Pigmentiphaga aceris: one gene and its partner. The protein of the gene in region 1 interacts with the protein of each later gene in a pairwise test. Links are inferred from orthologs where the notes say so. Each region holds a gene or a part of one and is shown on either strand. Other genes may lie near its edges.

Evidence for each region. The genes of interacting proteins can lie anywhere in the genome.
Region 2: the proteins of trkA (region 1) and FXN63_RS23920 interact in binary tests that used the Escherichia coli proteins (3 or more experiments, as listed by UniProt). The link is inferred for Pigmentiphaga aceris from one-to-one orthologs.

What each region holds. Positions count from the first base shown.
Region 1 is NZ_CP043046.1:198,938-203,007, forward strand. Bases 588-3,586 are described here. They hold trkA (Trk system potassium transporter TrkA), read left to right. Parts: upstream 588-1,398; coding sequence 1,399-2,775; downstream 2,776-3,586. Other genes in these bases: FXN63_RS00890 (sensor histidine kinase), read left to right, coding at 588-631; FXN63_RS00895 (response regulator), read left to right, coding at 650-1,402; FXN63_RS00905 (TrkH family potassium uptake protein), read left to right, coding at 2,797-3,586. In the rest of the region: more of FXN63_RS00890, read left to right, coding at 1-587; more of FXN63_RS00905, read left to right, coding at 3,587-4,070. UniProt on the Escherichia coli protein: Part of the constitutive potassium transport systems TrkG and TrkH. May regulate the transport activity of TrkG and TrkH systems. Binds to NAD(+) and NADH.
Region 2 is NZ_CP043046.1:5,554,325-5,558,181, reverse strand. The notes cover bases 344-3,129. They hold FXN63_RS23920 (PTS sugar transporter subunit IIA), read right to left. Parts: upstream 2,078-3,129; coding sequence 1,610-2,077; downstream 344-1,609. Other genes in these bases: FXN63_RS23910 (RNA polymerase factor sigma-54), read right to left, coding at 2,998-3,129; hpf (ribosome hibernation-promoting factor, HPF/YfiA family), read right to left, coding at 2,379-2,711; hprK (HPr(Ser) kinase/phosphatase), read right to left, coding at 676-1,605; rapZ (RNase adapter RapZ), read right to left, coding at 344-623. In the rest of the region: more of rapZ, read right to left, coding at 1-343; more of FXN63_RS23910, read right to left, coding at 3,130-3,857. UniProt on the Escherichia coli protein: Seems to have a role in regulating nitrogen assimilation.

The sequences.
Region 1 (4,070 bases):
ACTGATTGCCGAAGTCCTGACCCTGTATGGGTGGGACCCCGACGAAGGCATGCTGCGCCAGGGACCACGCAGTGTGCTGTTGTCGGTAGCATTGGAAGCATCCCTGCCGCGCGTGTTGGGCGACGCGACGCAGCTGCGCCAGGTGATCCACAATCTGCTTGCCAATGCCCACGATGCAATCGATGACAAATTGCGCGAGCAGGCAAAGTTGGCCGCTGAGGCTGCGGATGCGGCACAATCCGCAGAACTACTTACGACAGACGGTAGTGCAGCATTGGTCGCCGAGGCGGAGAACCGCGTCGGCGTCAGTACCCGCCTGATCACCACTCGTCTACCCGACGGCACAGAACATGCTGCCGTGCGTCTGACCGTCACGGATACCGGCGCAGGATTCAGCCCACGAATCCTGCGCAGGGCTTTCGAGCCCTATGTGACGACCAAGGCACGGGGGACGGGTCTGGGTCTGGCGATTGTGAAGAAGATCGTCGATGAACACGGGGGTCGCATCGATTTGACGAATCGAAGCGGCGGTGGAGCGATGGTTTCTATACTATTGACCCGGTTGAGCGAAGACACGCGCGTCCCCGCAGAGGGCGGTGAGCAGCGTGGCGCCGAAGCAAAGACCGCATGAAAAGAGGTCCTTAAGACTATGGCCAGAATCCTGGTGGTCGATGACGAAGTTGGTATCCGTGAACTCCTCTCGGAGATTCTCTACGATGAGGGGCATACGGTCGACCTGGCCGAGAACGCCGCGCAGGCTCGCGCGCTGCGCAACAAAGCCAGGCCCGACATGGTGTTGCTCGATATCTGGATGCCCGATACCGATGGCGTCACGCTGTTGAAAGAGTGGGCCTCGCTGGGCCAGCTCGACATGCCGGTGGTGATGATGAGCGGTCACGCCACCATCGATACCGCTGTCGAAGCGACGCGTATCGGGGCGATGGATTTCCTTGAGAAACCCATCACCATGCAGAAACTCCTGCGCACGATTGCGTCGGCGCTTGAACGTGGCCGCAATGCGGCACGCCCGGTGGCACCGCCGCCCGCGCCCGTGCGCACGGGTTTTGCACCGGTGCTGGGTTCGGTCGCACCTGCCTTGGCCCCAGTGCCAAGCAGCTACGCCATGGCCGATACCAGCGCGCCGCGCATGAATCACTTTGATGCGACGCCCGATGTCCATGCCGTGCCGGACACGGCCGGCCAGGCACTGCGCAACCTGTCGCTGGACCAGCCGCTGCGTGAAGCCCGTGACGCGTTCGAACGCATCTACTTCGAGCATCATCTGTCGCGCGAAGGCGGCAGCATGACTCGGGTGGCCGACAAGACCGGCCTGGAGCGTACCCACCTGTATCGCAAGCTGAAGCAGCTCGGCATCGAGCTTACTCGCCGCCGCAGCACATGAAGATCCTGATACTGGGCGCCGGCCGAGTCGGCACCAGCGTCGCGGAAAATCTGGTGTCGGAGCAGAACGACATCACGCTGATCGATACCGATGCACGCCGCCTGGCCCAGCTGCAAGAACGGCTGGATCTGCGCGGCGTGGTCGGCAATGGCACGCACATCGATGTGCTGGCGGAAGCCGGTGCGGCCGATGCCGATCTGCTGATTGCGTGCGCGACCAGCGACGAAACCAATCTGGTGGCCTGCAAGATCGCCAAGCAGGTGTTCAACCTGCCCCGGCGGATTGCACGCGCCCGCGCGCCGGCATTTCTTGACCATCCCGAGTTGATGGGCGAACAGGGTTTCTGTGTCGATCACCTGATCTCGCCGGAACGCAGCGTCACTGCCTATCTTGAGAGCCTGATCGAATATCCCGAAACCCTGCAGGTGCTGGAGTTTGCCAAGGGCCGGGTGGCCTTGGCAGCGGTGCGCGTGGGGCCGGGCAGCCCGCTGGTGGGGCAGGCGGTGGAAACGCTGCACAAGCGCATCCCCGACATCGACAGTCGCATTGTGGCCATCTACCGCCAGGACAAGCCGCTGATCCCAAGCGGGGCCACGGTGGTGGAAGCGGGCGACGAGCTGTTCTGTCTGGCCGATGCGCGGCATCTGCGCCGGGTGGTTGCGGAACTGGTGCCCACGGTGCGGCCGGTACGACGCGTGATGATCGCGGGCGGCGGCAACATCGGTGCACGCCTGGCACGTGAACTGGGTGGCAATTACGAGATCAAGCTGATCGAAGTCGATCAGGCGCGCTGCGAACTGCTGGCCTCGCAATTGCCCGCACGCACCCTGGTCCTTAATGGCGATGCCACCGACGAAGACCTGCTCGACGACGAGAACGTCGGTGACATGGACATGTTCCTGGCGCTGACCAACGACGACGAGAACAACATCATGTCGTCCTTGCTGGCCAAGCGCATGGGCGCACGGCGGGTGGCGGCGCTGATCGGCCGCAAGGCCTATGGCGATCTGATGGAAGGCGGCCGTATCGATGTGGCCATCAGTCCGTCGCAGGCCACCATCGGTGAACTGCTGCGCCACGTGCGGCGTGGTGACATCGTGGTCGCCCACCAATTGCGACGCGGTGCCGCCGAGGCCATCGAGGCCGTCGCCCACGGTGACCGCAAACATTCCAAGGTCGTCGGTCGCAAGATCGAGGAAATCAGCCTGCCCAAAGGCAGCATCATCGGTGCCCTGGTGCGCGGTGAAGACGTGCTGATGGCCCATCACGACACGGTCATCGAACCCGAAGACCATGTCATCGTATTCGTCACCAACAGCCGCCTGATCTCCAAGGTCGAACAGCTGTTCCAGGTCTCCGCGTCGTTCTTCTAAGCCGTCTCGGCAGGCTGCGTCATGCGTCAACTCGTTCCTGTCCTGAATGTCGTCGGTTTTGTGATCGTGCTGTTTTCGCTCACCCTGACGATCCCGCTCGGTATCTCATGGTGGATGAACGACGGAGCCTTGCAGGCCTTTGCCGAGGCGCTGGGCATCGGCGTGCTGGCGGGTGGTCTGCTGTATCTGTTCACCCGCCGCCACCGCCGCGAATTGCAGCCGCGTGACGGCTTCCTGCTGGTGTCGCTGGTGTGGGCGTTGTTGCCGGTGATTGCGGCAATTCCGCTGCAGATCCACTTCAGCCGCATGGGCATGCCGCTGAGCTTCACCGACGCCTACTTCGAGGCCATGTCGGGGCTGACCACCACTGGGTCCACGGTATTGACCGGCATTGGCGAGCTGCCGGTGTCGATCAACAGCTGGCGCTGCACCTTGGTGTGGATCGGCGGCATGGGCATTCTGGTGCTGGCCGTGGCGGTGTTGCCGCTGCTGGGCGTGGGCGGCAGCCAGATCTACCGGGCTGAGACGCCCGGCCCGATGAAAGACGAGAAGCTCACACCGCGCATCACCAGCACCGCCAAGGGGCTGTACGCTATCTACATGAGCATTTCGCTGCTGTGCATGCTGAGCTTCAAGGCAGCCGGCATGACCTGGCTCGACGCCTATGCCCACATGGGATCGACCATGGGCCTGGGCGGGTTTTCGACCACGGATTCCGGGTTCATCGGCTTTGCATCGCCCGCCATCGACTTCGTGGCGGTGGTCTTCATGGTGATCGCCGGCATCAACTTCGCGACCCACTTCTACGCCATTCGCCATCGCAGCCTGGGCACCTACCTGCGCTGCGCGCAGACCCCCATCTACATCGGTCTGCTGGCCGGCAGTTCCCTGTTCGTGAGCTTCTGGCTGTACATCACGGGTGTGTATCCCGACATCTGGCAGGCGCTGCATTACGGCATCTTCAACACCGTGTCGGTAGCCACCACCACCGGTTTTGCCAACACCGACTACGCCACCTGGCCGCTGGTGCTGCCGGTCATCATGCTGTTCGTGTCTTCGTTTGCGACCTCGGCCGGGTCGACGGGCGGCGGTATCAAGTTGATCCGCATGATCATCCTGATCAAACAGGCGCGGCGCGAGATGGTTCGCATTTTGCACCCGCGTGCGGTCAACCCCGTGCGCCTGGCGGGCCTGCCGGTGGCCAACAAGGTGATTTTTTCGATCCTGGCGTTCATGCTGATCTACGGCGGCTGCATCATCTTGATGACCTTCCTGCTGCTGCTCAGCGGCATGGA
Region 2 (3,857 bases), 5.4 Mb from region 1 along the record:
TCGCAGCCCGTCAGCGGACGCAGCACCGGGTCGTAATGCGGGTTGGGCAAGCAGCGCACATCGAACATCAGGTCGGTGTCGAGCGGAATGCCGCGCTTGAACGCAAACGACTGGAAAGTCAGCACCAGCGGCAGGCGGTCTGCCTTGATCAGGTCACGCACCCACGCACGCAGCTGACCAGGGGTCAGGTTCGTGGTGTCAATCAGATGACCGAGTTCCGACAGCGGGGCCAGCAATTCGCGCTCGGCCAGAATGCAGGCTTCCAGCGAGGGCGGCGTGCCACCGCGTTGCAGACGGTCGGTCAGGGGATGGCGGCGGCGGGTTTCTGAATAACGCAGCGCCAGCGTGCTGGTGCTGGCGTCCAGGAACACCACCCGCAGCTCGGTGCCACGGGCGCGCAGGGCGGTGATGACGTCGGGGAGTTCGGCGATGTCGCCCGGCGAACGGGCGTCGATCGCCACGGCAACGCGCGACAGATGCTCGTCATGCGCGATGCCGATGAACTCGTGGAGGAAACGGACGGGCAGGTTGTCGACGCAGGTATATCCCGCGTCTTCCAGCATGCGCAACGCCACGGACTTTCCTGAGCCCGAGATGCCAGTAATGAAGACGACGCTTAACACGGGGTCGATTGTGGCATGCGAGCTACCCACGGGCCAAGCCTCAAGGTCGGGTTCAGTCGTTGTCGTGGATGGCCTGCATCTGGCGATCCATGAAGTCTGACAAGGTATCGATGCCGCGCAGCTGCAAAATGGCGCTGCGCACGGCGGCTTCCACCAACACCGCCAAGTTGCGGCCGGCAGCAACCGGCAGCACCACCTTGCGGATCGGCAGGCCCAGAATGTCCTGGGTCAGTGCCTGCATCGGCAGGCGCTCGTAGTGTTCTTCCATCGAGGTGTTGCGCACCAGATGGACGATCAACTTGAGCTTCATCTTGCGGCGTACCGAGGTCTCGCCGAAGATCGCGCGGATATCCAGCAGCCCCAGGCCGCGGACTTCCAGCAGGTTCTGCAGCAAGGTCGGGCAGCGGCCATCGACAATGTTCGGGGCGATGCGGCTGAATTCCACCGCATCATCAGCCACCAGGCCATGACCGCGCGAAATCAGTTCCAGCGCCAGTTCGCTTTTGCCCAGGCCGGATTCGCCCGAGATCAGTACGCCCATGCCCAGCACGTCCATGAACACGCCATGTACCGTGGTGGTGGCCGCAAGCTTCTTGGCGAAGTAGATGCGCAGCAGGTCGATCACCTGCGATGCCAGCAGCGGCGACGCCAGCAGCGGCACGTTGGACTGTCGGCAATGTTCGATCAGGTCGTCAGGCGCAACCAGGCCTTCGGCCATGACCAGCGCGGGCACGCCGCCACTGACCAGTTCATCCAGGTGGTGATGACGCTTGCGCGCTTCGAAACGCTGGTAGTACGCGTATTCGGAGTGACCAAAGACCTGGATACGGGCCGGGTGGATCAGGTTCAAGTGACCAACCAGATCGGATGCGCCCAGGCACTCGTCGGGCAATGCATGCGTGCTGCCGCCCAACTCGCCGGCGATCCACGTCAGCGACATCTTCTCGGCGTTCTCGTCGAACAGGGTCTGGATGGTCAGCATGGCTTTACGAGGCTTCCGCCGGTACCCATTGGCTGAACACGGCATGCACCGCACCGGCATCGGTCTCGGTGCTGAGCGTGTCGCGCAGCTGGCTGTTCGACAGGATCTGGGCCAGTTCGGACAGGATTTCCAGATGCTGCTGGGTAGCCTTTTCCGGCACCAGCAGGAACACCATCAGGCGAACAGGCTTGCCGTCCGGCGAGTCGAAGGGGATCGGGGCCGACAGGCGCACAAAGGCGGCGACCGCGTCGGTCAGGCCTTTGATCCGGCCATGCGGGACCGCCACGCCTTGACCCAGGCCGGTAGAGCCCAGGCGCTCGCGCGAAAACAAGCTGTCAAAAACCGCCGAGCGGGCGATGCCGTGATTGTTTTCGAACAGCAGTCCAGCCTGTTCGAATACGCGTTTCTTGCTGGTCGCTTCCAGATCCAGAAGGATGTTGGAAGGAGGCAGGATCCGTGAGATCAGATTCATGTTCTATCTGCGCCTGGCTTGCGAGCGTGGGCCGGAGTGAGCCGGAAAGTAAATCAATGTACGCAACGTACATGCTGATTTTCAGCTGATATTCAGCTTCTGTCACGCCCGCAGACGGACATCTCCTGTTGGACAGCGGGCGATTATAGCCCTGCTTGTCCCGGGGCCAAAAAACCGATCGACGCGAACGTGTCGGGAAATGCCGTGCATTTGCTGCCATCCAACAACAAGGCCCGCATTCCGGCGGGCCTGTCTGCTCAATGTCGCTCGGTCACTGAGACCGAGGCGCGATGCCTAAAACTTATAGGTCGGACGCGACATATTGTTTCTTGACCGCTTCGGGAACGCGAGTCTGCTGGACTTTGTCTTTGTACTTTAACAATTGACGGTCAAGCTTGTCGGCAAGTGCATCGATAGCGGCATACAGGTTTTCGTCTTCAGCTTCGCAGTGGAGATCCTTACCGGTCACGTGCATGGTGATGTCGGCCTTCTGCATCAACTTTTCGACCGAGAGAACCACGTTCACATCGATGACATGATCGAAGTGTCTCAGGACACGCGCGAGCTTGTTCATCACATACTCGCGAATAGCAGGGGTGACCTCGAGATGATGACCGCTGATGCTCAGATTCATGTAAAGCCCTCCTTCGAGCGTTGAAACCCCGGAAGTTGAGTCTCCCGGGACTGGCCGCTTGCCGGAAATCCGGTGCTTGCCGGGTGGCCCGCACTGCGTGCCACATCGTTTGCGTTGCGCCAGCAGTGCCGGCTGTCTTGCCACGCAATCGAGGTGGCTGGCAGGTGGTGGAGACCGCGTCGCCAACACCTATTAGATCGGGTCCGATCGCTACGCTTCAAGCAACTTTTGGCAACAGCACGCTAGGGGATTGCCCTGATCATTGCCGCATGTTGCGGCGGGCATTTCAGATCGACTTGCGCAGGGAAACCGGCGGGATCTGGAGTGCTTCGCGGTACTTCGCGACGGTGCGGCGCGCGACCACGATGCCCTGTTCACCCAGGGTCTGAGCAAGCTGACTGTCCGAAAGCGGCTGGGTAGGATCCTCCGCGCTGACGAGCTGTTTGATCAAGGCGCGTATCGCGGTTGACGATGCGGCACCACCGGTTTCCGTCGCGACATGGCTACCGAAGAAATGCTTGAGTTCGAAGGTACCGAACGGCGTGAGCATGTACTTCTGCGTAGTGACGCGAGAAATGGTCGACTCGTGCAGCCCCAGTGTATCCGCAATTTCGCGAAGCACAAGCGGGCGCATGGCGACTTCACCATGATCGAAGAAGCCATGTTGACGATCGACAATGGCTTGCGACACCCGAAGGATGGTGTCGAAGCGCTGGCGCACATTGCGGATCAGCCAACGGGCCTCTTGCAGCTGTGCCGACAGGCCGGCATGGGCGCAGCTGCGATCGCTCTTGAGCAGCTGGGCGTACAGATGATTGATGCGCAGACGTGGCATCGCTTCTGAATTCAGATGCACGACCCACTGCTTGCCAAGCTTGCGCACCACCACGTCGGGCACCACGTAGTCGGCCGCCGTGGCAGAGAACTGGGAACCAGGACGCGGCGTCAGACGTCGGATCAGCGCCTGCGCCGAGCGCAAGGTGTCGTCATCGCACTTCAGGCTGCGACGCAGCTTGGCGTAGTCGCGTGCCGCCAGCAAGGGCAAGTGCGCACGCGCAATCGCGCGGGCGCAGGACAGCACCGACGGATCGCGTGCTTCGGGCAGTCGGGTGACATCGGGATTGCGCAGTTGCAGGCCGATGCATT